Regions from separate parts of the Klebsiella electrica genome, predicted to be linked through region 3. Evidence: predicted binding sites of a transcription regulator. Region 3 holds the regulator's gene; each other region holds the start of a gene.
What was found. The regulator Fur, encoded in region 3, represses iron uptake genes when iron is present. The targets are predictions, from matches to a motif close to ATAATAATGAGAACNACTATCAA.
Positions count from the first base shown of each region.

Region 1: a site for Fur is predicted at 8,259-8,281, ahead of exbB (tol-pal system-associated acyl-CoA thioesterase). Genes of this name have one in related genera too.
Region 2: a site for Fur is predicted at 6,726-6,748, ahead of efeU (iron uptake transporter permease EfeU). Genes of this name have one in related genera too.

Region 1 covers NZ_CP041247.1:663,924-674,534, forward strand. The annotation lists gene ftsP (cell division protein FtsP) at 1-429, shown strand, start outside; partial or broken gene Electrica_RS03220 (YgiQ family radical SAM protein) at 463-2,735, shown strand; gene dkgA (2,5-didehydrogluconate reductase DkgA) at 2,832-3,659, opposite strand; gene yqhD (alcohol dehydrogenase) at 3,804-4,967, opposite strand; gene Electrica_RS03235 (AraC family transcriptional regulator) at 5,164-6,063, shown strand; gene yghB (DedA family general envelope maintenance protein YghB) at 6,115-6,774, opposite strand; gene metC (cystathionine beta-lyase) at 6,905-8,092, opposite strand; gene exbB (tol-pal system-associated acyl-CoA thioesterase) at 8,343-9,074, shown strand; gene exbD (TonB system transport protein ExbD) at 9,081-9,506, shown strand; gene Electrica_RS03260 (TIGR00645 family protein) at 9,647-10,141, shown strand; gene mgrA (L-glyceraldehyde 3-phosphate reductase) at 10,181-10,611, opposite strand, start outside.
Region 2 covers NZ_CP041247.1:3,322,891-3,333,501, reverse strand. The annotation lists gene putA (trifunctional transcriptional regulator/proline dehydrogenase/L-glutamate gamma-semialdehyde dehydrogenase) at 1-2,766, opposite strand, end outside; gene putP (sodium/proline symporter PutP) at 3,191-4,699, shown strand; gene Electrica_RS16000 (DUF3574 domain-containing protein) at 4,848-5,282, shown strand; gene Electrica_RS15995 (NupC/NupG family nucleoside CNT transporter) at 5,359-6,543, opposite strand; gene efeU (iron uptake transporter permease EfeU) at 6,805-7,644, shown strand; gene efeO (iron uptake system protein EfeO) at 7,692-8,819, shown strand; gene efeB (iron uptake transporter deferrochelatase/peroxidase subunit) at 8,824-10,107, shown strand.
Region 3 covers NZ_CP041247.1:3,755,895-3,766,505, forward strand. The annotation lists gene ybfF (esterase) at 1-374, shown strand, start outside; gene ybfE (LexA regulated protein) at 508-801, shown strand; gene fldA (flavodoxin FldA) at 951-1,481, shown strand; gene fur (ferric iron uptake transcriptional regulator) at 1,774-2,226, shown strand; gene chiQ (ChiQ/YbfN family lipoprotein) at 2,453-2,785, opposite strand; partial or broken gene Electrica_RS17965 (ChiP family protein) at 2,833-3,027, opposite strand; gene tnpA (IS66-like element accessory protein TnpA) at 3,111-3,785, shown strand; gene tnpB (IS66 family insertion sequence element accessory protein TnpB) at 3,782-4,129, shown strand; gene tnpC (IS66 family transposase) at 4,149-5,705, shown strand; partial or broken gene Electrica_RS17985 (OprD family outer membrane porin) at 5,739-6,953, opposite strand; gene glnS (glutamine--tRNA ligase) at 7,405-9,072, opposite strand; gene nagE (N-acetylglucosamine-specific PTS transporter subunit IIBC) at 9,251-10,611, opposite strand, start outside.

The sequences.
Region 1 (10,611 bases), 2.2 Mb from region 3:
CTGCCGCTGGTCACCGATAGTCTGCCGGTACGTCTGCTGCCGACGGAGTTCCTGCCCGGCACGCCGCTTCGCTCGCGGGATATCTCCCTCGGCGACGATCCGGGGATTAACGGCAATCTGTGGGATCCGCAGCGCATTGATATCACCGCCCAGCAGGGCACCTGGGAGCGCTGGACGGTGCGCGCCGATCGGCCGCAGTCGTTCCATATAGAAGGCGTGATGTTCCAGGTACGTAACGTGAACGGGTCCGCACCGTTCCCGGAGGACCGCGGCTGGAAAGATACCGTCTGGGTCGACGGACAGGTGGAGCTGCTGGTGTACTACGCGCAGCCTTCCTGGCCGCACTTCCCGTTCCAGTTCCTGAGCCAGACGCTGGAGCTGGCCGACCGTGGCTCAATTGGCCAGATGCTGGTTAACCCGGCACCGTAATGGCGGATACCCTGGCCGAATCGCGGTCAGGGTATCCGAAAATCTCCCTTCATTTCTTTCGTCGATCCGGCTTATAATCGCCGCCCTTTGATTATTTTTTTATCACTTTTCCCGGAAGCAATATGAGCGCAATATCCCTGATCCAACCGGATCGTGACCTTTTTTCCTGGCCGCAGTACTGGGCCGCCTGCTTTGGCCCGGCGCCATTTTTACCAATGTCACGCGAAGAGATGGATCAACTTGGCTGGGATAGCTGCGACATTATCCTGGTCACCGGCGATGCATATGTCGATCATCCGAGCTTTGGGATGGCGATTTGCGGACGCATGCTGGAAGCGCAGGGATTCCGCGTCGGGATTATTTCTCAGCCTGACTGGAACAATAAAAATGACTTTATGCGCCTCGGCAAACCGAATCTGTTCTTCGGGGTCACCGCCGGCAATATGGACTCGATGATCAACCGCTACACCGCCGATCGTAAACTGCGCCACGATGATGCGTATACCGCGGGCAATGTCGCCGGTAAACGTCCTGACCGCGCCACGCTGGTTTATACCCAGCGCTGTAAAGAAGCGTGGAAGGATGTCCCGGTGATCCTCGGGGGGATCGAGGCCAGCCTGCGCCGTACCGCGCATTATGATTACTGGTCTGATACCGTGCGCCGTTCGGTGCTGGTGGATTCGAAGGCCGATATGCTGATGTTCGGTAATGGCGAACGTCCGCTGGTGGAAGTGGCGCATCGTCTGGCCGCCGGTGAGCCGATTAGCCACATTCGCGACGTGCGTAATACCGCCATTATGGTCAAAGAGGCGCTGCCGGGCTGGAGCGGCGTGGACTCTACCCGTCTGGATACGCCGGGTAAAATTGACCCCATCCCGCACCCGTATGGCGAAGACCTGCCGTGTGCGGATAACAACACCGTCGCGCCGCCAAAACAAGAAGCCAAACGCGTCACCGTGCAACCGCCGCGTCCGAAGCCGTGGGAAAAAACCTACGTCCTGCTGCCTTCCTTTGAGAAGGTCAAAGGGGACAAGGTGCTGTACGCGCATGCGTCGCGTATTCTGCATCATGAGACCAACCCGGGCTGCGCGCGCGCGTTGATGCAAAAGCACGGCGAGCGTTATATCTGGGTTAACCCGCCGGCTATCCCGCTGTCGACGGAAGAGATGGACAGCGTTTTTGCGCTGCCGTATAAGCGCGTCCCGCACCCGGCATATGGCGATAGCCGTATTCCGGCTTACGAGATGATTCGTTTCTCGATAAACATTATGCGCGGCTGTTTCGGCGGCTGTTCTTTCTGCTCTATCACCGAGCATGAAGGCCGCATCATTCAGAGCCGTTCCGAAGATTCGATCATCAACGAAATCGAAGCGATTCGCGACACGGTTCCCGGCTTTACCGGTGTTATCTCCGATCTTGGCGGCCCGACGGCCAACATGTATATGCTGCGCTGCAAGTCGCCGCGCGCGGAACAAACCTGTCGCCGTTTATCCTGCGTCTATCCGGATATCTGCCCGCACATGGATACCAACCATGAGCCGACGATCAATATCTATCGTCGCGCCCGCGATCTGAAAGGGATTAAAAAAATCCTTATCGCCTCAGGCGTGCGTTATGACATCGCCGTCGAGGATCCGCGCTATATCAAAGAGCTGGCGACTCACCATGTCGGCGGCTATCTGAAAATTGCTCCGGAACATACGGAAGAAGGCCCGCTGTCAAAAATGATGAAGCCGGGTATGGGAAGCTATGACCGTTTTAAAGAGCTGTTCGATACCTATTCGAAGCAGGCGGGCAAAGAGCAGTACCTGATTCCGTACTTTATCTCCGCGCACCCGGGTACGCGCGACGAAGATATGGTGAACCTGGCCCTGTGGCTGAAAAAACACCGTTTCCGTCTCGACCAGGTGCAGAACTTCTATCCGTCGCCGCTGGCCAACTCGACCACCATGTATTACACCGGCAAGAACCCGCTGGCTAAGATTGGCTATAAGAGTGAAGACGTTGTGGTGCCGAAAGGTGATAAACAGCGCCGTCTGCATAAAGCGCTGCTGCGTTACCACGATCCGGCGAACTGGCCGCTGATTCGTCAGGCGCTGGAGAGCATGGGCAAGAAGCATCTGATTGGATCGCGCCGCGACTGTCTGGTGCCTGCTCCGACGCTGGATGAGATGCGCGAAGCGCGTCGTCAGAACCGCAATACCCGCCCGGCGTTGACCAAGCATACGCCGATTACGCATCAGCGTTCGAACGGTGGGGAGACGGCGAGGAAGCCGATAAAACGCGGTAAGGTCGCCAGCCGTTAAGTTTGTCGGATGGCCCGGCGGCGCAGCGCTGACCGGGCCAGTAAAACGGTGAACCACCGGCCGGATCGGCATCCCGCCATCCGGCCTTTTTATATGTTATCCGCCGAACTGATCCGGATCCGGTCCCAGACGTTTGTTCTGGTCCAGTTTCGCCATCTCACCCAGTTCGTCTTTATCGAGACGGAAATCCCAGACGTTGAAGTTCTCCGCAATACGGGCCGGCGTCACGGATTTCGGAATCACCACCAGCCCGTTGTCCAGGTGCCAGCGGATAACAATCTGCGCGGGGGTTTTAGCGTATTTATCCGCCAGGTGATGAATAATTTTCCGGTCGAAAACGCCTTCTCCCCCCTGCGCCAGCGGGCTCCAGGATTCCGTCTGAATTTTATGCGTAGCGTTCCAGGCATGAAGCTGACGTTGCTGGAGTAAAGGATGAAGCTCTACCTGGTTTATCACCGGCACGATGCCGGTTTCATCCAGCAGTCGCTGGAGATGATGCACCTGGAAGTTACAGACGCCGATGCTTTTGACCAGCCCCTCTTTTTGCAGCTCAACCATGCCTTTCCAGGCGTCAACATAGTGATCAATCGCCGGAACCGGCCAGTGCATAAGATAGAGATCGACGTAATCGAGCTGCAGTTTACGCAGGCTCTCTTGTAGCGCCTCACGAGGACGTTTTTGGTCGTCGTTCCACAGTTTCGTGGTAATAAACAGCTGATCGCGGGGGATGTCTGCGCTGCGTAACGCATTGCCGACACCGGTCTCATTTTGGTAGGCGGCGGCGGTGTCAAAAGAGCGATAACCGACTTCCAGCGCCTTATGAATGGCGGAGACGACTTCCTCGTTGCCTGCTTTCCACACGCCGAGACCCAGTTGTGGCATCAGGTTGCCGTCGTGCAGTTTTATAACGGTTGGATGTGTCATGCCTTCCTCCTGTTAATGAAACTCAGCGGTGTACATTCCGCTAAGGGGTAGCATTAAGTCTGGACGAAATAGCTAAAAACGGTAGTAAAACTCTTCTCCTTCCCGCAAGTTCACGGCAAGGAGAAGAGAGGGGGAAAGGGAAACTTAGCGTGCCGCCTCGTAAATCCGGCGGCTGACCTCAAGGGTGATATCCTTATTTTCACCCAGCGCCGTCATGCCGTGCTCTTCCAGTTTAGCCAGTAACGCCGGAATGGAGCTACCGTCCAGACCGTAGTCGGAAAGACGGGTCGGTACGCCGAGCTGTTCGAAGAAGTGACGCGTCGCGGCGATCGCGGCATCGATACGTTCGTCTTCAGAACCCTCGGTAATATTCCAGACGCGGGCGGCATACTGCAGCAGCTTCGCGCGTTTAGTCTCGCGTTTTTCATTCCACAATACTGGCAGCACGATAGCCAGCGTCTGGGCATGGTCGAGGCCATGCATCGCGGTCAGTTCGTGACCCAGCATATGCGTTGCCCAGTCCTGGGGAACACCGGCACCGATCAGGCCGTTTAACGCCTGGGTCGCGGCCCACATGATATTGGCGCGAACGTCGTAATTTTCTGGTTCTTTCAGCGCTTTCGGGCCCTCTTCAATCAGGGTCAGCAGGATGCCTTCGGCAAAGCGATCCTGAATTTTGCCATCGACCGGATAGGTGACGTACTGTTCAACGGTATGGACAAATGCGTCAACAACGCCATTGGCCACCTGACGCGGCGGCAGGGTATAGGTGTAAACCGGATCGAGGATCGCAAACACCGGCTGCACATGAGAAGACATAAAGGCGCGTTTGTCACCGGTGGTTTTACGCGAAACCACGGCGCCTTTATTGGATTCGGAACCGGTTGCCGGCAGCGTCAGCACGGAGCCCATCGGAATAGCGCTTGTCACATGGCTGCCGTAGGTTTCGAGAATTTCCCACGGATCGACGTTTTCATCATAGTGCGCCGCCGCGGCGATGAATTTGGTGCCATCCAGTACCGAACCGCCGCCGACGGCGAGCAGGAAGGTGACGTTTTGTTCACGGGCGATTTTCACCGCCTTCATCAGCGTTTCGTAAGAGGGGTTTGGTTCAATCCCGCCAAACTCCAGAACGTCGAAGCCGTTCAGGGCGTTGAGGACCTGATCGAGCACGCCGGTTTTCTTCACGCTGCCGCCGCCGTAGGTCACCAGAATCCGGGCATCCGCCGGGATTTGAGCGCGCAGGTTGTCGATGGCGCCTTTACCAAACAGGATGCGGGTTGGGGTATGTAGATCGAAATTATTCATTATTCGTGCCCTCAAAAAAAGAAAACTGCCGGCTGAGAGGAGGCCTCGGCCAGATGACGATCATTGTGGTCTCGTCGCCGGTTCCTCTCAATGCACATTCCTGCCGTTGTCTTGCCCATTTCTCCATCGGGCTGGAGAAAAGGCAGAAAGATGCGCACAATGCAGAGGTGAGAAAACGTCTGGAGAATTACCGAAAATGAACCGCGCCGAGATATGCCAGCTGCTGACGGAAAAGGTTAATGCACTGAAAGATAAAGAAGAAAATCTCAGCGCGCTGCTGCCCGATATTCGCCTGTTGTACGGCACGCAGCCGGGTACCCGCACGCCGGTAATGTACCAGCCAGGCATTGTTTTTCTCTTTTCAGGTCATAAAATTGGCTACATCAATGAGCGGACTTTCCGCTATGACACCAATGAATACCTGCTGTTGACGGTGCCGCTGCCGTTTGAGTGCGAGACCTTCGCGACGCCAGAGGTGCCGCTTGCGGGATTGCGCCTGAATGTGGATATTCTTCAGCTACAGGAGCTGTTGATGGACATTGGCGAGGACGCGCTGTTTCAGCCCTCGATGGCCTCCAGCGGCATCAACTCGGCGGCGCTATCGGAGGAGATCCTGTGCGCGGCGGAAAGGCTGCTGGATGTGATGGAGCGGCCGCTGGATGCGCGTATTCTCGGCAAACAGATCATCCGCGAGATCCTCTATTACGTGCTCACCGGGCCATGCGGCGGGGCGCTGCTGGCGCTGGTCAGCCGACAAACCCACTTCAGCCTGATTAGCCGCGTCCTGAAGCGCATTGAAAGCCAGTACACCGAAAACCTCAGTGTCGATCAACTGGCGGCGGAGGCCAACATGAGCGTCTCGGCGTTTCATCATAATTTCAAATCGGTGACCAGCACCTCACCGCTGCAGTACCTCAAAAGCTATCGCTTACATAAGGCGCGGATGCTGATGATTCATGACGGGATGAAAGCCAGCGCCGCGGCGATGCGCGTCGGCTACGAGAGCGCGTCGCAGTTTAGCCGTGAATTTAAACGCTATTTTGGTATGACGCCGGGAGAAGATGCGGCGCGGATCAGAACGATTCAGGGCATGTGACGGGAAATCAGTCCCGGGAAGGGCTGCTGCGCCACTCCCGGGAAGGCTCTGTCAGGCGTTACAGAATTTTTTCTTGATAACCACCACCAGGGTGCCCACCAGCCCGGCCACCAGCAGCGCGATCGGCAGAATCATCAGGCAGGTCATGACCTGGTCTTCATGTCGCTTCACGAACGGGATCATGCTGAGCGCATAGCCCAGACCGGTGACCACGCCTACCCACAGCAGCGCGCTGAGCCAGTTGAAGAACTGAAAGCGGCGGTTGGAGAGCCCGGAAATGCCGGCCATCGTTGGCAGCAGGGTGCGCACGAAGGCGAGGAAACGACCGGCCAGTAGCGCCAGAAGACCATGTTTATCAAACATACAGGTCGCGCGCTGATGGTACTTCTGCGGCAGATGGGCGAGCCAGCCTTTGACGGTTTCGGTATTGCCGAGCCAGCGCCCTTGCAGATAGCTCAACCAGCAGCCGAGGCTGGCAGCGGCGGTAAGGATGGCTAGAGTCGGCACAAAGTCCATGACGCCTTTGGCTATGAGCGCTCCGGCGAGCAGCAGCAGGCTGTCCCCGGGTAAAAATGAAGCGGGCAGCAGACCGTTTTCCAGAAACAATGTCATGAACATGACCAGATATACAACGCCCACGACCTGGGGGTTTGCCAGCGCGGCAAAATCATGTTGCCACAGGGCGGCGACAATCTCTTGAATGACAACCATGGACTTTCCTAAGTGGTACCGTATTTTTGACTAGTGTACTCCTGAAGAGCCCCGAACACCTTGATCTCGGGCGCAACAACAGCGGCCGCCTTACGTAAAACGTCCGCTATTGTTGCCACTCGCTGTCACTTTACACGATACGCGAGAAGCCTGCCGCTAAATCCGTCAACAGATCGTCAACATTTTCTAAACCGATATGGACGCGAATCAGCGTACCGCTGAAATCGACTTCAGCTTCCGGACGGATGGCGGCGATTTGTTCCGGCTGGTTAGCCAGAATCAGCGATTCAAAACCGCCCCAGGAATAGGCCATGCTGAACAAGCTGAAGTTGTCGAGATACGCAGCAAGCTCGGCGTCGGTCAGGCGTTTATTGAGGACAAATGAGAACAGACCGCTGCTGCCGGTAAAATCGCGCTTCCAGAACTCATGACCCTTGCTGCCCGGTAGCGCCGGGTGGTTGACGCGCGCGACCTGCGGATGTTGCGCCAGCCATTCGGCGATACGCAGGCTGCTTTCATGATGTTGACGCAGGCGGACGCCAAGGGTGCGCAGGCCGCGGCTGGTCATATAGGCGGTATCCGCATCGACCATTTGCCCCATCAGGTAGGCATTTTCCCGCAGCTGATCCCAGCAGCGCGCGTTGGATACCGCGGTGCCGACCATTGCATCAGAGTGGCCAATCAGGTATTTCGTCCCGGCCTGAATCGAAATATCGACGCCGAAATCCAGCGCTTTAAACAACACGCCGGCAGCCCAGGTGTTGTCGATCATGATAATCGCCTGCGGAGCAACGCGGCGGACGGCGGCAACAATTGCCGGAACGTCGTGAACTTCCATGGTGATAGAGCCGGGTGATTCCAGGAACACCACCCGGGTGTTCGGTTGAATCTGGCGGGCAATATCGGCGCCAGCTAGCGGATCGAACCAGCTGGTGGTGACGCCGAGCTTCGCGAGGATTTTAGTGCAAAAGTCCTGGCTGGGCTCATACGCGGTGTTGGTCATCAGGACATGGTCGCCTTGTTCGACGAAGGCCAGAATGGTATTGGCAACGGCTGCGGCGCCGCAGGGAAACAGCGCGCATCCCGCGCCGCCTTCCAGTTCGCACATCGCTTCCTGTAACGAAAAGTGGGTCAATGTCCCGCGACGACCGTAAAACAGTTCGCCTTTTGCCCGGTTGCGGGTGGCGTGCTTTTTAGCTTCGACACTCTCGAACACCAGCGATGAAGCCCGCTGAATCACGCTGTTGACCGAGCCCTGAGTATATTTTTTGCTGCGCCCGGCATTGACCAGCGCGGTATCAAGATGTTTATCAGCCATGTTTTTTTACCTGGTTTTATACGTCTGGACGTCTAAACTAGCACGAATGGCTCACCCTGTACCGGGGAATGGCCGATACGGGCAAAAATTTTGCGAAATCCGCGGTCGGCCACTTTTTTACTGCGTAAGCGCAAGGAATCTAAACGTGATTTGCTGCACAGTGTAAATACTAATGAGAACCACTATCAATTCGGGGCTTTTTTGATATGATTGTGCTCAGATTTTGTGATTGACGTCCTGGAGATTCAGCGTGGGTAATAATTTGATGCAGGCGGACCTGTCCGTTTGGGGTATGTATCATCATGCCGATATTGTCGTTAAGGTCGTGATGATTGGCCTGATTTTGGCGTCGGTAGTCACTTGGGCTATCTTTTTCGGCAAAGGTGCTGAAATCCTCTCCAGTAAGCGCCGCCTCAAGCGTGAACAGCAGCTGCTCGGCGATGCGCGTTCCCTCGATCAGGCCAGCGATATCGCAAACAGTTTCCACCCGAAAAGCTTAAGCATCCAGCTTATCAATGAAGCGCAGAACGAACTGGCGCTCTCTGAAGGCGTTGAAGATAACGAAGGGATTAAAGAACGTACCGGTTTCCGCCTTGAGCGTCGCGTAGCGTTCGTGGGTCGCTACATGGGGCGCGGCAACGGTTATCTGGCGACCATCGGGGCGATTTCCCCGTTCGTCGGCCTGTTTGGTACCGTCTGGGGTATCATGAACAGCTTTATCGGCATTGCGCAGACGCAGACCACTAACCTTGCGGTGGTGGCACCGGGCATCGCGGAAGCGCTGCTGGCGACGGCCATCGGCCTGTTTGCGGCGATTCCAGCCGTGGTTATCTATAATATTTTTGCCCGCATGATCGGCAGCTACAAAGCGTCGCTCGGCGATGTCGCCGCGCAGGTGCTGCTGCTGCAAAGCCGTGACCTGGATCTGAGCGCCAGCGGCGTAAAACCGGTTCGTACCGCGCAAAAATTACGAGTAGGTTAATGCTTTATGGCAATGCATTTTAACGAAAACCCCGATGATAACGGCGAAATGCATGACATCAACGTCACGCCGTTTATCGACGTCATGCTGGTGCTGTTGATCATCTTTATGGTGGCGGCGCCGCTGGCGACCGTGGATGTGAAGGTCAACCTTCCGGCCTCCTCAAGTCAGCCACAGCCGCGTCCGGAAAAGCCGATTTATCTGTCGGTGAAAGCGGATAACAGCATGTTCCTCGGCAACGATCCGATCACCGAAGAGAGCATGATCGGCGCGCTGAATACGCTGACGGAAGGGAAGAAAGACACCACCGTCTTCTTCCGTGCGGATAAAACCGTGGACTATGAGACCATGATGAAGGTCATGGATACTCTGCACCAGGCGGGTTATCTGAAAATTGGTCTGGTGGGCGAAGAAAGCGTAAAAGCGAAATAACCCTCCCGACGACCTTTATCAGGCTGGCCATGTGCCAGCCTTTTTTATGCCCGATATTCAGCGGCGATATGGCGGGAGGTTGCAATCGCTGCGGCGGGTTGCGATATAATGGCGGACTTTTGCTTAACTCACAGGATCTTATGGAACGCTTTCTGGAAAATGCTATGTATACCTCCCGCTGGTTATTGGCGCCGGTTTATTTTGGTCTATCGCTCGGGCTGATTGCGCTGTCGATCAAATTTTTTCAGGAGATTTTCCACATCCTGCCGCACATCTTCAGCGTGAGCGAGTCGGATCTGGTTCTGACGCTGCTGTCGCTGGTCGATATGACGCTGGTGGGCGGCCTGCTGGTGATGGTGATGTTCTCCGGCTACGAAAATTTTGTCTCCCAGCTGGATATCAATGAAGGTAAAGAAAAGCTCAGCTGGCTGGGCAAAATGGACGCCACCTCGCTGAAAAATAAAGTGGCGGCGTCCATTGTCGCCATCTCCTCTATCCATCTGCTGCGGGTGTTTATGGACGCGCAAAACGTACCGGACAACAAGCTGATGTGGTACGTCATTATCCATCTGACCTTTGTGCTGTCGGCGTTTGTGATGGGTTATCTCGATCGTCTGACCAAGGTTAAGCACTGAGACACCTGCCCGGCGGCGCAGCGCCGCCGGGTGAGTGACTTATTGATCCGACGAGGTTTGCCATAAATTGAGCTGGCCATCCGCGACATGCTGGTCAATCTGCGCCAGCTCTTCTGCGCTAAACGTCAGATTATTCAGTGCCTGTACGTTCTCCTCCAGCTGCTGTGGGCGGCTGGCGCCAATCAGCACTGATGTGACCCGACTATCCTTCAGCAGCCAGCTCAGCGCCATTTGCGCCATACTCTGTCCGCGGCTGTGGGCCATCTCCTGCAGTAAGCGCAGGCTGTGCAGATTTGACTCACTGAGCATATTCTCCGTCAGGCCGCGCGCTCTTTTCCCTTCGTAGAACATCCGCGAACCTTCGGGGATCTGCTGTAGATATTTGCCGGTCAGCAGGCCCTGCGCCAGCGGCGTAAAGGCGATACAGCCGACGCCGTTCTCCTCCAGCGTATCCAGCAGCCCGCTGGTGT
Region 2 (10,611 bases), 430 kb from region 3:
AATACGCAGGGCGGAACAGCGCTGCCCGGCGCTATCGAACGCGGAAGCCAGCACATCGACCACCACTTGCTCGGTGAGGGCGGAGGAGTCGACGATCATCGCGTTCATCCCGCCGGTTTCGGCGATAAGCGGCGTCGGACGCCCCTGTGCATCCAGGCGGCTGGCGATATTGCGTTGCAGCAGGGTGGCGACTTCGGTGGAGCCGGTAAACATCACGCCGCGAACGCGATCGTCGGTGGTCAGCGCGGCGCCGACGGTTTCCCCGCGGCCCGGCAGCAACTGAATCACCCCCGGCGGGACCCCGGCTTCCAGCAGAATCGCCACGCCCTGGGCGGCAATCAGCGGCGTCTGTTCGGCGGGTTTCGCCAGTACGCTGTTACCGGCGGCCAGCGCGGCGGCAATCTGACCGGTGAAAATCGCCAGCGGGAAGTTCCACGGGCTAATACAGACCACTGGGCCCAGCGGACGGTGGGTTTCATTATCGAAATCGTCGCGCACCTGACCGGCGTAGTAGTGGAGGAAATCGACGGCTTCGCGGACTTCGGCGATGGCGTTGCTGAAGGTTTTACCGGCTTCGCGGACCAGAATGCCGATCAGCATCTGCATCTGGCCTTCCATTAGTACCGCCGCGCGTTCAAGGATCGCCGCACGTTCCTGCGGCGGGGTGGCAAACCAGATAGGGGCGTTATTGACCGCGCTGGTCAGCGCCAGCTCAATCTCTTCCGGGCGGGCTTCACGCACGTGGCCGACGATATCTTTCGGCGCGGCCGGGTTAATCACCACCTGCAGTTCGCCGGCAATCACCGGATGCTCCAGCGTCGGCAGCGCCTGCCATTTGTGCAACGCGCTGTTCAGCAAAGCGGAGGAGAGGGAGGCCAGACGGTGTTCGTTGGCCAAATCCAGGCCCGCGGAGTTGCTGCGGCCTTTGCCGTACAGATCGCGTGGCAGCGGGATCTTCGGATGCGGCAGACCGGCCTGACCCTCCTGCTGAGCCAGTTTTTCCACGGCGCTGACCGGGTCGGCCACCAGCTCATCCAGCGGCAGCGTACTATCCGCGATACGATTAACAAAGGAGGTGTTGGCGCCGTTTTCCAGCAGGCGACGCACCAGGTATGCCAGCAGCGTTTCGTGAGTCCCGACCGGCGCATAAATCCGGCACGGACGATTCAGTTTACCGTCGGCAACCTTGCCGACCACCTGCTCGTAGAGCGGTTCGCCCATGCCGTGCAGGCACTGGAACTCATACTGGCCGGGATAGTAGTTCTGCCCGGCCAGCTGATAAATGGCGGCCAGGGTGTGGGCGTTGTGGGTGGCGAACTGCGGGTAGATCAGGCTCGGCACCGCCAGCAGCTTTTTCGCGCAGGCGAGGTAGGAGACGTCGGTATACACTTTGCGGGTGTAAACCGGGTAGCCTTCGAGGCCGTCCATCTGCGCGCGTTTGATTTCGCTGTCCCAGTAGGCGCCTTTTACCAGGCGGATCATCAGGCGACGGCGGCTGCGGGTGGCAAGATCGATCAGGGAATCAATGACGAACGGGCAGCGTTTCTGATAGGCCTGAATGACGAAGCCGATCCCGTTCCAGCCGGCCAGCTCTGGTTCAAAACACAGCTTTTCCAGCAGATCGAGGGAGATCTCCAGACGATCGGCTTCTTCGGCATCGATGTTAATCCCGATGTCGTACTGCCGTGCCAGCAGAGTCAATGATTTCAGGCGCGGATACAGTTCATCCATCACCCGATCGTATTGCGCGCGGCTATAGCGCGGGTGCAGCGCGGAGAGCTTGATCGAAATCCCCGGCCCTTCATAAATACCGCGGCCGTTAGAGGCTTTGCCAATCGCGTGGATCGCCTGCTGGTAGGAGACCATATAGGCCTGAGCATCGGCGGCGGTGAGGGCGGCTTCGCCCAGCATATCGTAGGAGTAACGGAACCCTTTCTCTTCCAGCTTGCGGGCGTTGGCCAGCGCTTCGGCAATGGTTTCGCCGGTCACGAACTGCTCGCCCATTAAACGCATCGCCATGTCGACGCCTTTGCGAATCAGCGGTTCGCCGCTTTTGCCGATAATCCGGTTCAGCGAGCGCGACAGGCTGGTTTCGTTATGGGTAGAGACCAGTTTGCCGGTAAACAGCAGGCCCCAGGTGGCGGCGTTAACGAACAGCGACGGGCTGCGGCCGATATGCGATTGCCAGTTACCGTTGCTGATTTTGTCGCGGATGAGGGCATCGCGGGTGGCTTTGTCCGGAATACGCAGCAGCGCCTCCGCCAGACACATCAGCGCCACCCCTTCCTGCGAGGAGAGGGAAAACTCTTGCAGCAGGCTCTGCACCATGCCGGCGCGACCGCTGGCGGTTTTTTGATTACGCAGTTTTTCCGCTAGCTGATAAGCCAGCCTGTGCGCCTGTTCTGCCAGCGGCTGCGGCAGACGCGCCTGCTCCAGCAGCATAGGGACGGCGTCGGTCTCCGCCCGGCGGTAAGCGGCAGTAATCGAGACCCGGGTGACGGACTGCGGCAGGATCTGCTCGGCAAATTCGAGGAATGGCTGCCACGGCTCATCGACCTGGCTGCTGGCGTCATCGCTTTCATTGGCGGTGCCGGTAAGCAGAGTCGGCAGCTCGGGCAGCGTCTGGTCGTTTTCCAGCTTTTCCAGATAGTTGAAAATGGCCTGTTTAATCAGCCAGTGCGGCGAGCGGTCAATACGGCTCGCGGCGAACTTAATGCGTTCACGCGTCGCGTCGTCAAGCTTAACACCCATGGTGGTGGTGCCCATGCTTATCACTCCTGTTATCAATTGTTGTTCTTTTTTTCGGTTACGCGGAAATATCCACTATGTTGCAACTTTGTGCAACCTTGTTAATCGTGACCTGTGTAGCAAGCTGAGAAAGGCGTAAATTGTTAATTGCGGTGATGGATATAACGGAAAATTAACCTTTCTCCGCCGCGGTTTTTTATGCGTCAGTTAACAGTTTTACAAGGTGCAACCAATAAAAATGTGAGAGAGTGCAACCTGTAACGAAATGAAGTTTGGTACGGACAAGAATTAGTGTAAATGCTGTGTTAAATCGTTTGTGAAATGCCGACGCATCCGTCAGGATACGGTCGCCCAATACAACCATTGCGCCATTACCCCGTTCCGGTAGTGGAATAAAATGACAAAGCAGGATGTTGTTGACAAAATAATCTGGAGATTTTACATGGCTATTAGCACCCCCATGTTGGTGACTTTTACTATTTATATATTTGGCATGATATTGATCGGTTTTATTGCCTGGCGATCGACAAAGAACTTTGATGATTATATTCTCGGCGGCCGCAGCCTCGGGCCATTTGTGACGGCGCTCTCCGCGGGGGCCTCTGATATGAGCGGCTGGCTGCTGATGGGATTACCCGGTGCGATATTTCTCTCCGGTATTTCCGAGAGCTGGATTGCCATCGGCCTGACGCTCGGCGCATGGATTAACTGGAAACTGGTCGCCGGCCGCCTGCGCGTTCATACCGAGGTGAATAATAACGCGCTGACCTTGCCGGATTATTTTACCGGCCGCTTTGAAGATAAAAGCCGCGTGCTGCGTATTATTTCGGCGCTGGTTATTTTGCTGTTCTTCACCATTTATTGCGCCTCCGGGATTGTTGCCGGCGCTCGTCTGTTTGAAAGCACCTTTGGCATGAGCTATGAAACGGCGCTGTGGGCCGGTGCGGCGGCGACGATTATTTATACCTTCGTCGGCGGATTCCTCGCCGTCAGCTGGACCGATACCGTGCAGGCCAGCCTGATGATTTTCGCGCTGATTCTGACGCCGGTGATGGTCATTATTTCCGTTGGCGGCTTTGGCGAATCGCTGGAAGTGATCAAGCAGAAGAGCATTGAAAACGTCGATATGCTCAAGGGGCTGAATTTCGTGGCGATTATTTCGCTGATGGGCTGGGGCCTTGGCTACTTTGGCCAGCCGCATATTCTGGCACGTTTTATGGCCGCGGACTCGCACCACAGTATTGTTCACGCTCGCCGTATCAGCATGACGTGGATGATTCTCTGCCTGGCGGGCGCGGTGGCGGTCGGTTTCTTCGGTATTGCATGGTTCAATAATAACCCGGCGTTGGCCGGGGCGGTAAATCAGAACTCCGAGCGCGTGTTTATCGAACTGGCGCAAATCCTGTTTAACCCTTGGATTGCCGGTATCCTGCTGTCGGCGATTCTGGCGGCGGTGATGTCCACCCTGAGCTGCCAGCTGCTGGTGTGCTCCAGCGCGATTACCGAAGACTTGTATAAAGCGTTTCTGCGTAAAAACGCCGGGCAAAAAGAGCTGGTGTGGATCGGACGGGTGATGGTCCTGGTGGTGGCGCTGGTCGCCATTGCGCTGGCGGCCAACCCGAACAACCGCGTGCTGGGTCTGGTGAGCTACGCCTGGGCCGGTTTCGGTGCGGCGTTTGGTCCGGTCGTTTTGTTCTCGGTAATGTGGTCGCGTATGACGCGTAACGGGGCGCTGGCTGGGATGGTGATCGGCGCGCTGACGGTGATTTTCTGGAAACAGTTCGGTTGGCAGGAGCTGTATGAAATCATCCCTGGCTTTATCTTCGGCAGCCTCGGTATCGTGGTCTTCAGCCTGCTGAGCAAAGCTCCGTCGGCCTCGATGCAGCAACGCTTTGCCGAAGCGGACGCCCATTACCATTCGGCTCCGCCGACGCCGGCTATCGCCGAGTAAACTCAGGACAGGTCAATCCAGCCCGCGTTTCAGCGGGCTTTTTCGTTGCTGATAGCCGGTCAAACGCCCGGCGGCGCTGCTCCCCCTCTTGCTAATTCCATGAAAATACGCTGATATCGGGGGCACAAAAAACAATGAGGATAGCAAAATGACGTTCAGACAGGGTGCGCTGGTGCTGGTGATGGCCGGGTTGCTTGGCGGTTGCGTGGCGCCGGCGAAGAAGAGTGCGCCGGTTCCCACCGCGGCGGTATGCCCGGCAGAGAATGCGATGGTGCAGACCACGCTCTATTTCGGTTTGAGCCGCCCGGCGGGCAAAGATATCACCGCCCAGGAGTGGCAGCAGTTTGTTGACCGCGACGTCACGCCGCGCTTTCGTGAGGGGTTAACGGTGTTTGACGCCCGGGGCCAGTGGTTGGGCAATGATGGCAACGTGGCCCGCGAGCAGAGTAAAGCGCTGATGCTGATTCATGGTAAAGACGGCGACAGTGAAGAGGGGATTGAGGCGTTACGTCACCTCTATAAATCGCGCTTTGCCCAGGAGTCGGTGATGCGCGTTGACCAACCGGTCTGCGTACATTTTTAATGTAAACTGCCTCTGCTGAAAGTGCCGGGTGGCGGCTGACGCCTTACCCGGCACAAACGCAATGGCGTCTCCCCGGTTACAGCACCAGCCCCGCGAAGCTGGCAGAGAGCAGGCTCACCAGCGTGGCGCCGAACACCAGACGCAGACCGAAGCGGGAAACAATATTGCCCTGTTTTTCGTTCAGCCCTTTAATGGCCCCGGCAATAATACCGATCGAAGCAAAGTTGGCAAAAGAGACCAGGAAGACCGACAGGATGCCCAGTCCGCGCGGGGTCATACCGGCAGCAATTTTCTGCAGCTCAATCATCGCCACGAACTCATTGGCCACCAGCTTGGTGGCCATAATACTTCCGGCGTTCAACGCATCGCTGAGCGGAATACCAATCAGCCAGGCCAGCGGATAAAAAACGTAGCCGAGAATTTGCTGGAAGCTCAGACCAAATAGCGTGGCGAACAGGGCATTAATGGCGCTGATCAGGGCAATAAAACCAATCAGCATCGCCAGAATAATCATCGCCACTTTAAAGCCGGCAAGAATATATTCCCCGAGCATTTCGAAGAAGCTTTGTGATTCGTGGAGCTTCTCCAGCTTAATCTCTTCCTCGCTACCCGGGCGCGTCGGGTTAATAATCGACAGCACAATAAAGGTGCTGAACATATTAAGGATCAGCGCCGCGACCACATATTTTGCGTCGAGCATGCTCATATAGGCGCCGACGATGGAGAGCGACACCGTTGACATCGCGGTCGCCGCCATGGTGAACAGCCGGCGGGAGGAGAGGTCGCCCAGCACGCCTTTGTAGGCGATAAAGTTCTCCGACTGGCCGAGAATCAGCGAGCTGACGGCGTTAAAGGACTCCAGTTTCCCCATGCCGTTGACTTTGGAGAGCAGGGTACCTATCACGCGGATGAACACGGGCAGGATGCGCCAGTGCTGGAGAATACCGATCAGCGCCGAAATAAAGACAATCGGGCACAGTACGCCAAGGAAAATAAACGCCATCCCTTTTTCGCTCATGCCGCCAAATACAAAGTTGGTGCCTTCGGCGGCGAAGCCGAGCAGCGAAGTGAAAAATCCTGAGATATTTTTAACTATCCACAGCCCGCTTTCGGCATGCAGAAAAAAGAAAGCCAGCGCAATTTCAATGATAATTAACTGGATAATATAGCGAACGCGGATTTTTTGTCGGTCATAGCTGGCAAGCCAGGCAAGGCCGAGGATAACCGCCAGCGCCAGCAGGAAGTGCAAGAATTGTGTCATGTTGTTCTTTTCGCAGGTCAATAAGGCCGCTATTTAGCCACAGCCGCACTGGCGGGTAAATATCTGCAGTGAAAAAAACGCTTGAGCGTGGTGAAGACAGATAATCCCCTAAGTAATTATTTTATAGCGATTAATTTACAACTCGTCACTGATCTCTCTATATTTCGCTTGTGTTTCTGATTATTGTAATGATAATCACTATCAGAAATATTTACCTATCTTTGCATCCACTGACTGCGATTCACATTGAAGGGTGTTGGCATGTTTGTTCCATTTCTCATTATGTTACGCGAAGGGCTGGAAGCGGCGCTGATTGTCAGCCTGATTGCCAGCTATCTCAAACGCACCCAGCGCGGCAGCTGGATTGGCGTCATGTGGATTGGCGTTATCCTGGCGGCGGCGCTGTGCCTGGGCCTTGGGATCTTTATCAACGAAACCACCGGCGAGTTTCCCCAGCGTGAACAGGAGCTGTTCGAAGGCATCGTGGCGCTGGTGGCGGTATGCATCCTGACCTGGATGGTCTTCTGGATGCGTAAAGTCTCGCGCAACGTGAAACAGCAGCTGGAACAGGCGGTGGATAATGCGCTACAGCGCGGTAATCATCACGGCTGGGCGCTGGTGATGATGGTCTTTTTCGCCGTCGCGCGGGAAGGGCTGGAGTCGGTGTTCTTCCTGCTGGCGGCCTTCCAGCAGGATGTGGGGATCTGGCCGCCGCTCGGGGCGATGCTGGGGCTGGCGACTGCGATTGTCCTCGGCTTCCTGCTTTACTGGGGCGGGATCCGCCTTAACCTCGGGGTGTTTTTCAAATGGACCAGTCTGTTCATTCTGCTGGTGGCGGCCGGGCTGGCTGCCGGGGCAATTCGCGCCTTCCATGAAGCCGGGCTGTGGAACCACTTCCAGGACGTGGCGTTTGATCTGAGCGGCGTGCTGTCGACCCACACGCTTTTCGGCACGCTGCTGGAAGGGATCTTCGGTTACCAGGAGACGCCTACCGTCAGTGAAGTGGCAGTCTACTTTATCTATTTGATTCCGGCGCTGGTGCTGTTTGCGCTGCCGCCGCGTAGCAATACAGCAACCTCGCGTACCGCTCCGCTTAAGTAGGGCGCCGCAGGACTATGGTTACCACATACTTACCGAAAGGGATGATCATGATGATTCATTTTCGCCGTAATGCGCTGCAGCTTGCCGTCGCAGCGTTGTTCAGCTCTGCTTTCTACGCCCAGGCTGCGGATATCCCGCAGGTAAAAGTGACCGTTAACGACAAGCAGTGTGAGCCGATGAACGTCACCGTGAAAGCGGGGAAAACGCAGTTCATTATTCAGAACCACAGTCAGAAAGCGCTGGAGTGGGAGATCCTTAAAGGCGTGATGGTGGTGGAAGAGCGCGAGAATATTGCACCAGGCTTTACGCAAAAGCTGACGGCGAATTTGCAGCCGGGCGAATATGACATGACCTGCGGTCTGCTGACCAACCCGAAAGGCAAACTGATTGTCACCGGCGAGGCCACCAAAGATGCGGCGAAAGCCAATGCGGTGTTGAGCCTTGGCGAGGCGATTACCGCCTATAAGGCCTACGTTACGGCGGAAACCGCCCAGCTGGTTAGCGGCACGAAAGCCTTCACCGACGCGGTGAAAGCGGGCGATATTGAAAAAGCGAAAGCGCTGTATGCGCCGACGCGCCAGCACTACGAGCGCATTGAACCGATCGCCGAGCTGTTCTCCGATCTGGACGGCAGCATTGATGCCCGTGAAGACGATTATGAGAAAAAAGCCGAAGACCCGAAATTCACCGGCTTCCACCGTCTGGAAAAAGCCCTGTTTGGCGATAACAGCGTCAAGGGGATGGAAAAGTATGCCGACCAGCTGAACAGCGATGTGCTGGAACTGCAAAAACGCATCAGCGAACTGGCGTTCCCACCGTCGAAAGTGGTGGGCGGCGCGGCGGGCCTGATTGAAGAAGTCGCGGCCAGCAAAATCAGCGGTGAGGAAGATCGCTACAGTCATACCGATCTGTGGGACTTCCAGGCTAATATCGACGGCGCACAGAAAATCGTCGACCTGCTGCGTCCGCAACTGCAAAAAGAGAACAGCGCGCTGCTGGCGAAAGTGGATGCTAACTTCAAGAAAGTTGACGCGATCCTCAGTAAATACCGCACTAAAGACGGCTTCGAAACCTATGACAAGCTGACGGATGCGGATCGTAATGCGTTGAAAGGGCCAATCACCACGCTGGCGGAAGATCTGGCTCAACTGCGCGGGATCCTTGGACTGGACTAAGTCGATGGCAGAACACAAACAATTTGACGTGAATGAACCTTCACGTCGTCGGTTATTAAAAGGGATCGGCGCGCTTGGCGGCGCGCTGGCTATCACCGGCGGCTGTCCGGTGGCGCACGCGGTGTCCGGCAACAGCTCTCCGGGGGCGCTGTCGCCGGACGCGCGTGCTGAGGCGCAGCCTTTTTACGGCCAGCACCAGGCCGGCGTGCTGACGCCGCAGCAGGCATCGATGATGCTGGTGGCCTTTGATGTGTTGGCCAGCGATAAAGCTGACCTGGAGCGACTGTTTCGCCTGCTGACTCAGCGCATTGCCTTTCTGACCAAAGGCGGGCCGGCGCCGGACACGCCAAATCCGCGTCTGCCGCCGATGGACTCGGGGATCCTCGGGCCGTGGATCTCCCCGGATAACCTGACCGTCACCGTTTCGCTGGGCCATTCGCTGTTTGATGAGCGCTATGGATTAGCGGACAAGGCGCCGAAAAAGCTGCAAAAGATGACCCGCTTCCCCAACGATGCGCTGGATGCGGCGCTTTGCCATGGCGATCTGCTGTTGCAAATCTGCGCCAATACTCAGGATACGGTTATCCATGCGCTGCGCGATGTGATTAAACACACGCCGGATCTGCTCAGCGTGCGCTGGAAGCGCGAAGGGTTTATTTCCGATAGCGCCGCGCGCAGTAAAGGCAAAGAGACGCCGGTTAACCTGCTGGGCTTTAAAGATGGCACCGCGAACCCGGCCAGCAGCGATAAGGCGCTGATGGATGACGTGGTGTGGGTGACCCCCGGCCAGGGCGAGCCGGCATGGGCAACCGGTGGCAGCTATCAGGCGGCGCGTATCATCCAGTTCCACGTGGAGTTCTGGGATCGCACCCCGCTGAAAGAGCAGCAGACCATTTTTGGTCGGGATAAGCACAGCGGCGCGCCGCTGGGCATGCAGCATGAACATGACGTGCCGGATTACAGCCGCGATCCTGACGGCGATATGATTGCCCTGGACAGCCACATTCGGCTGGCGAATCCGCGTACGCCGCAGACGCAGTCCAGTCTGATGATGCGCCGTGGCTACAGTTATTCGCTGGGGGTGACCAACTCCGGGCAGCTGGATATGGGACTGCTGTTTGTCTGCTACCAGCATGACCTGGAGAAGGGATTCCTGACGGTGCAAAAACGCCTTAACGGCGAAGCGCTGGAGGAGTACGTCAAACCTATCGGCGGCGGCTACTTCTTTGTGTTACCGGGCGTTATCGATAGCCAGCACTACCTGGCGCAATCTCTGCTCGAAGCCTGACGTGCCTGCCCGAAAGGGCAGGGCGTTTCTGCTGTTTTTCCATTCTTTTTTTGTATTTCCTGCCTTGTTTCATTTTTCTGTAATCTTATAGTCGGAAACTCTCTGCAGCTGCAATGAGAACTATTTGTTGTCTATATGTAAGAAATAAGTTGCATTAAGAATTATTTTTGATGTACTTATTACAGACGCGGTAGTTCCCGGCAGTGATGTCGTTTCACTATGGAGATCGCGAATGCCCGATTGCTGTAACGGAAAACGTCAAACCTCATACCGTACTCCTCAGCACGGGGGCCGCACTCCCGGCCGTGATTCCTGCTCCCCAGACTTATCCCTATCCACAAGCAAAAATTCGAACCCAGGCAAGGTTACCGGTGCGCGTAGCCGTGACCCTCTGCCAATTCGTCAGGCAAGCAATGGCTTACAAGGAAGCCAAACCTCAATCGTTAGTGCGCATAATCGCGTCGATCGTGGCGCGTGTGATGTAAACCAACAACGCAAGGTGCT
Region 3 (10,611 bases):
TCACCGACGCCGGCGCCGCGTCCCGTCAGCAGGCCGCCGCGGTGATGCGTGAACATCTACAGGAAGAAGGCGTGATTCAGTTTCTGCTGAAATCCTTCGTGGACGGCCAGTGGCGCTTTAACGTGCCGGTATTATGGGATCAATATCCACATATCGTCGGCTGGCAAACGGTTCCCGCCTGGCCCCATCCGACGCTGTTCATTCCGGGCGGCAACTCTCCCTACGTCACCGACGACTATCGCGATCCCCTGCTCGCGCAGTTCCCCCAGGCGCGGGCGCACGTCATTGCCGGCGCCGGTCACTGGGTGCACGCGGAGAAACCGGAAGCCGTCCTGCGCGCCATTCGTCGCTATCTGACCGCTTTGCAGGCTTAACTGGCTAAAAACTGCCCGACCGCGCTGCAGAATGCCCGCGGTCGTTGGCGCAGCGGTTCGCCTGATGTATTATGGCGCGCTATCTGTGTCGGCTATAGCCCGGCAACTTGTTTCCCCGAAGTCACTCTGAATCATGGCAAAAGAACAAACGGACCGTACGACATTAGATTTGTTCGCAACCGAGCGTCGCCCGGGTAGACCAAAGACCAATCCGCTTTCGCGCGATGAACAACTGCGCATAAACAAACGCAATCAGCTCAAACGCGACAAAGTTCGCGGCCTGAAGCGTGTGGAGTTAAAACTCAACGCTGAGGCGGTTGATGCGCTCAACGAACTGGCGGAAGCTCGCAATATGAACCGCAGCGATTTGATCGAAGAGATGCTGATGAACCAGCTGGCAACTCTGCACGGCGGTGATAAAGCCTGAAAATCCTCAAAAAAACACTTTCATGTAGCAGAGTGTGCAGTCGGGCGTGATTGCTGTTTCCGCGCCCTCCCCTGTTCTGCTATGATTGCCGTTATCTGCGGGCATTACGCCACTACCACATCATTAAGTTTCAAGAGGTTATTTTACTCATGGCAATCATCGGCATCTTTTTTGGCAGCGACACGGGCAACACCGAGAATATTGCAAAAATGATTCAGAAGCAGCTTGGTAAAGATGTTGCTGATGTTCACGACATTGCCAAGAGCAGCAAAGAAGATCTGCAAGCCTACGACATCCTGCTGCTCGGCATTCCGACTTGGTACTACGGTGAAGCTCAGTGCGACTGGGATGATTTTTTCCCGACGCTGGAAGAGGTCGACTTTAACGGTAAACTGGTTGCGCTGTTTGGCTGCGGCGATCAGGAAGACTACGCGGAATACTTCTGCGACGCGCTGGGCACCATTCGCGATATCGTTGAGCCGCGCGGCGCCACCATCGTTGGCCACTGGCCGACAGCGGGCTATCATTTTGAAGCCTCTAAAGGCCTGGCGGATGACGATCACTTCGTCGGTCTGGCTATCGATGAAGACCGCCAGCCGGAATTGACCAACGAACGCGTAAGCCAGTGGGTTAAGCAGGTCTCTGAAGAACTGCACCTCGAAGAAATTAAAAATGCCTGATGATTGTGCGGCGTTACCGTAAAGTTTCGCCGCATTAATAGATAGAAGCAATCAAACAAATAGCTACAAGTTTTTAACTTTTAATCACATATCTGTACAATGTCCTCTGATTTAACGAGGTCAGGTGACGCAGTTTGTAGCTGGGGCCTCGTTTTTGACAGCATACAAGGCCCGATACTTGCAGTTTTCATTTGACGACAGCAGTTCTATAATGAGACGCATTGCATCGGGTGATTCTCTGTATTACTTCCGCTGATGGAAGTAGATCGTTTAGCAACAGGACAGATTCCGCATGACTGACAACAATACCGCATTAAAGAAGGCTGGCCTGAAAGTCACACTTCCTCGATTAAAAATCCTGGAAGTCCTGCAGGAACCGGATAACCATCACGTCAGTGCGGAAGATTTATACAAGCGCCTGATCGACATGGGTGAAGAGATCGGTCTCGCTACTGTTTATCGCGTGCTGAACCAGTTTGATGATGCGGGCATTGTGACTCGTCACAACTTCGAAGGCGGTAAATCTGTTTTCGAACTGACCCAGCAGCATCATCACGATCACCTTATTTGCCTCGATTGTGGCAAAGTGATCGAATTCAGCGATGAGTCTATCGAAGCGCGTCAGCGTGAAATCGCCCACCGTCATGGCATCCGTTTGACCAACCACAGTCTGTACCTTTACGGTCACTGTGCGGAAGGCGACTGCCGTGAAGATGAACATGCACACGACGCGCTGGAAAAGTAATTTCCCACCGCGTGAACCGCAAAAAGCCAACCTGACGGTTGGCTTTTTTTATGCGCGAAATCTGCCGCGCCCCCTGCCCTCGTACGCGAGTTGACGTTACCGCATTCCGTCTTACCCCCTGGGATGGTGGTTGATGCGCGCTGCACTTATCAACCGGCGGAACATCAACGCTGAAACGCCAACGGGCGAAGATAATGCTCCGCCCGTTTTCACTCTGTCGTCCGTTTTATTTCGTCGTGTTGTTGCTGCGAATCCCTTTCCAGATGCGATCGCAACGCGCTTTCACCGCCTGATCATTACCGGTACGGGTCGCCTGAATACACTGTTGGTAATCAAGAACGCGCACGCTTTCCTGGTTGGCAAACGCCTGATGCTGTTTCTCTTCTTTCAGCACGTCCAGAACGCTCTGGCAGGCCTGAACCTTGTCCGGGTTCCCTTCTGCCGTATTGATACAGGCGCTATAAGCCTCTTTTAGTTTCGAATCTTCCTTCGGCGCGGGAGCCTGCGTGCAGGCAACCAGACCCGATGCCATAACCGCGATGAGCAATAGCTTCTTCATAATTAACCTCTCAGGTTTGCGGCAGATTTACATCTGCCGCAGCGGCATCAGAAAATAGTGAACGGAGCGATAACCATGAACTTCACGTCACGCTCATCCTGGAAGATGTTGCCATAGCCACCGCTCCAGCTCGGGATATCGGAGTGGTTGTCGTATTGGGTAAAGTGCAGTTTAAACAGCGTTCCTTTTGCCCGGCCGTCCTGTACGGTGTACATCGCATCGAGGCTATACGCGGACTCTTCCGTAAGCGCCCCATCTGCGACGTCTTGTGAAAATTGTCCTGTCTGGCAACAATCGCGCCCATCTATTTTGATGGACACGAACGATGAATTCCCAGACAACAAAAGATATTCCCTGCTTCCGTTCTTATTTGCCTGATGCCCTGCGTTTAAGATTTGAAGATAAACTGACCATCCGGGCCATCGCTCAGCGCCTCGGTCTCAGTCATTCCACAATACATACGCTTTTTCAGCGCTTTATTGCATCCGGTATCGCATGGCCATTGCCCGATTCAGTCTCATTCGCTCAGCTTGACGCCATCCTTTATGCCAACAGAAAAAATGAATCCACTCGCCCTGAAATCAGCGAGGAAAAATGGCGAAAAGAACGGCGAGCCAGCTACAGCCGTGAATTTAAGGTCAGTCTGGCTAAGCAGGCATTACAACCCGGTGCTGTTGTTGCCCGGATCGCCAGAGAGCACGATATCAATGATAACCTGCTGTTTAAATGGAAAAGCCAGTACGAGGACGGCTTACTGAGCGATGATGATATACAGGAATGCATGCCTGTCCCGGTGGCACTGACTGATACGCCAGAGCCGATCAGACCAGTTACAAATCCCTTCTGGCGTAACAAGCCTGATGAGTGCCCTGAGTGCGATCCCGAAAACGTCCCACGGTGCGAGCTGCATCTTAAATCAGGTGTGGTAAAACTGTTTGACCCTCTCACTCCGGAACTGTTACGGGCGCTAATCCGCGAAATGAAAGGCGGTGCCCGATGATAACTCTGCCAACCGGTACCAGAATCTGGATCATCGCTGGCGTCACAGATATGCGTTGTGGCTTCAACGGGCTGGCTTCGAAGGTGCAGAATACGCTGAAAGATGACCCGTTCTCCGGGCATATCTTCGTCTTCCGGGGCCGCAGTGGCAAAATGGTGAAAATACTGTGGGCCGATCGTGACGGGTTGTGCCTGTTCGCCAAACGCCTCGAGCAGGGCCGCTTCGTGTGGCCGGTGACCCGCGACGGGAAAGTGCATCTGACACCCGCCCAGTTGTCCATGCTTCTGGAGGGGATCGCGTGGCAACATCCAAAACGGACGGAACGGCCTGGTATACGGATATAACCCGTGATAAAACAGGGGAATGAACAACACACTCCCCGACGACATCGAGCAACTGAAGGCCCTGCTGATCGCACAGCAGGCGGTTATCGTCCGTCTGTCCGGTGAAATAACCGGCTATGCCCGCGAGATCGACTCACTCAGGGCGCTGGTCGCTAAACTGCAGAGAATGTTGTTCGGCCGCAGCAGCGAGAAAAACCGCGAGAAGATAGAAAAGAAGATCGCGCAGGCAGAAAAGCGCATAACCGAGCTCCAGAACAGGCTTGGCGAGGCGCAGTCGCAACTCACCTCAATGGCCGGAGATACGGGATCAAAAACATCAGACACTCCCGCCCGCAAAGCGCTTCCGGTAACACTCCCCCGTGACAGGCGGGTTATCTCCCCGGCAGAAACCGAATGCCCGGTCTGCAGCGGCAAACTAAAACCGCTGGGGGAAAGCATCTCTGAACAGCTGGATATCATCAACACTGCGTTCAGGGTAATCGAAACGGTCCGCCCAAAACTGGCCTGCAGTCGGTGCGACTGCATCGTGCAGGCACCACTGCCACCAAAACCCATCGAGCGCAGTTACGCCAGTCCGGCTCTGCTGGCACGCATTATCATGGCGAAGTTCGCTGAACACCTGCCGCTGTATCGTCAGTCGGAAATCTACGCCCGGCAGGGCGTGGAGCTGAGCCGCAATACGATGGGGCGCTGGGTTGACATTATGGGAGAACAACTTCGTCCGCTGTATGATGAACTGAACCACTATGTGCTGATGCCGGGTAAAGTGCATGCAGACGACACGCCGGTGAGTGTACTGGAGCCTGGTCAGGGTAAAACCCGTACCGGGCGGCTGTGGGTCTATGTTCGTGACGATCGTAACGCCGGCTCAACCATGCCGGCTGCCGTGTGGTTCTCCTACTCTCCCGACCGCAAAGGTATCCATCCACAGCAACATCTGGCGGACTACAGTGGTATCCTGCAGGCCGATGCCTACGCGGGTTACAACGCTCTTTATGAAAGCGGGCGGGTAACCGAAGCGGCCTGTATGGCACATGCCCGACGCAAGCTCCACGATGTTCACGTTCGCCATCCAACGGCGGTAACAGCAGAGGCGCTGAACCGTATCGGGGCGCTGTACGCCATCGAATCGGAGATCCGCGGTAGTCCGGCAGAAGAGCGACTGACAGCCAGGAAAGCCAGAAGTGTTCCGCTGATGCAGTCGCTGTACGACTGGATACAACAGCAGATGGGCACGCTGTCGCGTCACTCAGATACGGCGAAAGCGTTCGCATACCTGCTGAAACAATGGGATGCACTGAACGAATACTGCCGCAATGGCTGGGTGGAGATCGACAATAATCTGTGCGAAAACGCACTTCGAGTGGTGGCGCTGGGACGGCGTAACTACATGTTCTTCGGCTCTGATAGTGGTGGTGACAGTGCGGCAGTGATGTACAGCCTGCTCGGAAGCTGCAAACTCAACGGCATCGAGCCGGAGGCCTGGCTGCACCACGTGATCAGTGTCATCAATACCTGGCCTGCCAACCGCGTGAAAGATCTGTTGCCCTGGAACGTCACCCTCTCTGTAAACTAATTTTTACCCCACGTCCTTCACGAGGCGCTTACACTCTTCCAGACGTTTGTCCGGATTGTAGTAGGCGTCCGGCGTGGACATTCTGCCCGGTTTGGCATCCCATGCGTAGACGTAAGACGCTCCAAACGCCCAGCCCGGCATATTCCAGTTTTTCATGTCATACATCGCGCCGAAGAAGATCGCTTTTTCACCGTTGGCGTTGAAGTCAGAACGGTTATCCCACCATATATCAAGACGACCGTTAGAAGAGGCATAGGTCGGGGTCATACGTTGCAGGAAGTAGCCCTGCTGGCCTTCAGCTTTCACCCAGGTGCCTTCCAGACGCAGATCGAGGACGTCAGCGACCTTGTAGCCAAAAGTCAGCGCCTGCAGCCAGGCGGTACCGTCGTAGATATCGTTCGCACCGCCGTTACTGACTTTGTCACGCGTGCCGTAGAACTGGTAGCTGGTGTTTAACGGCGTACCCGCGATATCAAATTTGTAGCTGGCCTTGGCAAAATACTGGTCGATATAGCCTTCAGCCTGACCAAACGCCGCTTCCAGCACGAGGTCATTTTTAAAATCGTATTTGGCGCCCAGTGAGTGCAGATAATCGACTTTGGTTTTCTTGTCGTTCTGGTAGAAATTATCCATCTCGATGTGCCATGGCGCTTTGTATTCGTTGGTCCACATATAGGAGAAACTCAGCGCGCCGGCGTCACCGTAATCAAAGTTAGCCCCGGCTTCAGCCCCCTGGTAAGTGCCCGGCATAAAGCTCCAGTGCGGAGCCAGCAGCGTTTGCCCGGTTGGCTGGATATAACCGCCGCGAGCCCATACCGGGCCATATTTAAATTTCGCCGCCGCTTTATACAGGCTGATCCCGCTCTTATCGCCAGAGTAATCTTCGTCGTAGGCTTTATTCTTCGAGGAGAAGGCAATTTCGTTCGGGTGAGCGCTTTCGCTGCTTTCCGCCATTTCAATCGCGGTGAAGGCAGCCACGTCAATACCAAACATATCAGCGGCATAGCCGGACTGGAAATCCAGATTGGCGTTCCAGGTCGAATGGGAAAGGTTGGTTTTGTATTTATCGCCGTCGGTCACATCCTTCCGGTCGCGCTCACGCTGCCAGTAATAGATGCCGCCGGTTAAAGTGGAATCATCAATAAAACCTGCTGCGCTGGCCTGCGGAACAGCGATCCAGCCCGACATCGCGGTGACGGCGGCAATAGCCAACGCCAGCGTACTACGTTTGCCACTAAACGTACGCATGTGCATATCCTCTTTGACGTTTTAAAAACGCGGTGCCAAAGGCAAGCCGCGAAAAAATAAATAAGACTGCGAAAAGTGGAGCGATAAAAACCGCATAACCACTGTTGATAGACTATTTTTCGTGACGCGAATTATCAATCTCTTTCGCCGATCAAAACTTAAGATTATGACAAAGCGCACATATTCTATTTCTTTTTGTAACAACACTTCCCCTCATACTCTTTCATCGTAAGTAATTACTAAATAGAAAGAAAATTGAGAATGAAAGCGCTTACAGCCGTTTTATGTCGCAGGGGGAGGAGTGGCAGGTCTGGCAGAGATGACACACAGCAAACAAGATTAATTCGCATCGCGAAAATAACCAACTTAATCCACTGATTTCAGGATAAAAAAAACGCCGCGAAATGCGGCGTTTTTACTCAGAAACGACGGCCGGGCCGCGACGAAAAAGTTACTCGCCGGCTTTAGCCCAGGTATCACGCAGGCCAACGGTGCGGTTAAACACCAGATGCGTTGCGGTTGCATAGCGGCTATCGAGACAGAAATAACCTTCACGCTCAAACTGATAAGCCTTGCTGGCCTCCGCAGCGGCCAGGCTCGGCTCGGCGAAGCCCTGCTTGATCACCAACGATTCAGGGTTCATCACCGCCAGGAAGTCTTCTTCCGCCCCCGGATTCGGCACGCTGAACAGACGATCGTACAGCCGAATTTCCACCGGCAGCGCGTGCGCCGCGCTGACCCAATGGATAACGCCCTTCACCTTGCGGCCATCGGCAGGATCTTTGCTCAACGTATCGGCGTCATAGGTACAGAAAATGGTGGTGATGGTGCCTTCGGCATCCTTCTCTACGCGCTCGGCCTTGATCACGTAGGCGTTACGCAGGCGAACTTCTTTACCCAGCACCAGACGCTTGTACTGCTTATTCGCCTCTTCACGGAAGTCGGCGCGGTCAATCCAGATCTCAGCGCTAAACGGTACTTCGCGGCTGCCCATCTCCGGTTTATTCGGGTGATTCGGCATCGTCACCCTTTCGCTTTCGCCCTGCGGGTAGTTTTCGATGACCAGCTTAACCGGGTCGATAACGGCCATGGCGCGCGGCGCGTTTTCATTGAGATCTTCGCGGATGCAGGATTCCAGCGATGCCATCTCAATGGTGTTGTCCTGCTTGGTCACGCCAATGCGCTTGCAGAACTCGCGGATGGACTCAGCGGTATAGCCACGACGACGCAAACCGGAAATGGTCGGCATACGCGGATCATCCCAGCCTTCCACGTGCTTCTCGGTAACCAGCTGATTCAGCTTACGCTTGGACATCACGGTATATTCGAGATTCAGACGCGAGAATTCGTACTGGCGCGGGTGAACAGGGATGCTGATGTTGTCCAGCACCCAGTCATACAGACGGCGGTTATCCTGGAACTCCAGGGTACACAGGGAGTGCGTAATGCCTTCCAGCGCATCGCTAATGCAGTGCGTGAAGTCGTACATCGGATAGATGCACCACTTGCTGCCGGTCTGATGATGATCGGCAAATTTAATGCGGTACAGCACCGGATCGCGCATGACGATAAACGGCGAAGCCATATCGATTTTGGCGCGCAGGCAGGCTTTACCCTCTTCAAAACCACCGGCACGCATTTTTTCAAACAGCGCCAGGTTCTCTTCCACGCTGCGATCGCGATACGGGCTGTTTTTACCCGGCGCTTTCAGCGAACCGCGGTATTCGCGAATTTCATCCGCCGACAGTTCGTCAACATAGGCCAGGCCTTTGTTGATCAGCTCAACGGCATACTGGTGCAGCTGGTCAAAATAATCAGATGAGTAGCAAACATCCCCGGACCAGTGGAAACCTAACCACTGCACGTCGTTTTTAATCGACTCTACGTATTCGATATCTTCTTTCACCGGGTTGGTGTCATCGAAACGCAGGTTGCATTGGCCCTGGTAATCCTGAGCAATACCAAAATTCAGGCAAATAGACTTCGCATGGCCAATGTGCAGATAACCGTTCGGTTCCGGCGGGAAGCGAGTATGAACGGTGGTGTGCTTACCAGTAGCCAGATCTTCATCGATGATCTGACGAATAAAGTTAGTCGGGCGGGCTTCTGCCTCACTCATCGTGGGTTCCTCAAAGCTTAAACAACGTATAACGGCACATGATCTTACAAGCGGGGCGTTGAGACAACTATTAGTTACTGAAAATACGTATCTGAAGAAGATTATGGGGTCCGATGCGCCAAAAAAAAGCGGCGGAGGTTTCCCCCCGCCGCTCAGGCATAAACGTGACTCAGGAGCCTTATTTGCCTTTAATCTCATACAGCGGCGTCTGGCCTGCCACAACCTTACCGGTTGCCTGAATCACCAGCGCACTGTAATCGTCGCTGTTGCTGCACACGACCGGACTGATCATTGAACGGGCATTGGCATTCAGGAATTCCAGATCCATTTCCAGAATCGGCTGACCGGCTTGCACTTCTGCGCCTTCTTCAACCAGACGTTTGAAGCCCTGGCCGTTCAGCGCCACGGTGTCGATACCCATATGGACGACGATTTCCGCGCCATTTTCGGTTTCCAGACAGAACGCGTGGTTGGTATTGAAGATCTTCACGACGGTACCCGCAGCCGGAGCCACGACGGTTTTGTCGGTCGGTTTCACCGCCACGCCATCGCCGACTGCTTTGCTGGCGAAGGCTTCATCAGGCACCTGCTCCAGCGCAACGATATCACCGGTAATCGGCGATACCAGCGCCGCGATGGTTTTGGCGTTAGCCACGGCCTGCGGTTTTGCCGTCGGAGCGGCGGCGGGCGCAGCGTGACCTTCTGCCGCGGCTACCGGCCCCGTCGTTTTCATCGCGTTAGCGATTTTTTCCGCCACGAAGCCGACAATAATCTGTACGCTCGTTTTGTTCAGGCGAATCACACCAGATGCGCCCAGACGTTTCGCCAGCGCTTCGTTCACCAGCGAAGAGTCCTTAACGTTCAGACGCAAACGGGTGATGCACGCATCGATACCGGTCAGGTTGTCAGAACCGCCGACGGCGGCGATGTACTGACGTGCCAGACCCGTCACATCCTGCTCTTTGCCACTGCTGACATTCACATCCTGACCATCCGCTTCGCTACCGGCAACGGCCAGTTCGCGACCCGGGGTCATCAGGTTGAATTTGGTAATGGTGAAGCGGAAGATCACGTAGTAAATAACGAAGAAGACCAGCCCCTGCGGGATCAGCATATACCAGTGGGTTGCCAGCGGGTTACGGGACGACAGTACCATATCCACCAGACCGGCGCTGAAGCCGAAACCGGCAATCCAGTGCATGCTGGCAGCGATGAAGACCGAAATACCGGTCAGCACGGCGTGAATGACATACAGCACCGGGGCAACGAACATGAAGGAGAATTCCAGCGGTTCGGTGATCCCGGTAAAGAAGGCAGCAAAAGCACCCGCCATCATAATACCCAGCACTTTCGCCTTGTTCTCAGGACGCGCGCAGTGGTAGATAGCCAGCGCCGCCCCCGGCAGACCAAACATCATGATCGGGAAGAAGCCCGCCTGGTAACGACCGGTGATACCCACAACCGCTTTGCCTGCTTCGATAGACTGCGCGCCGCCGAGGAAGTTAGGAATATCGTTAATACCGGCAACGTCAAACCAGA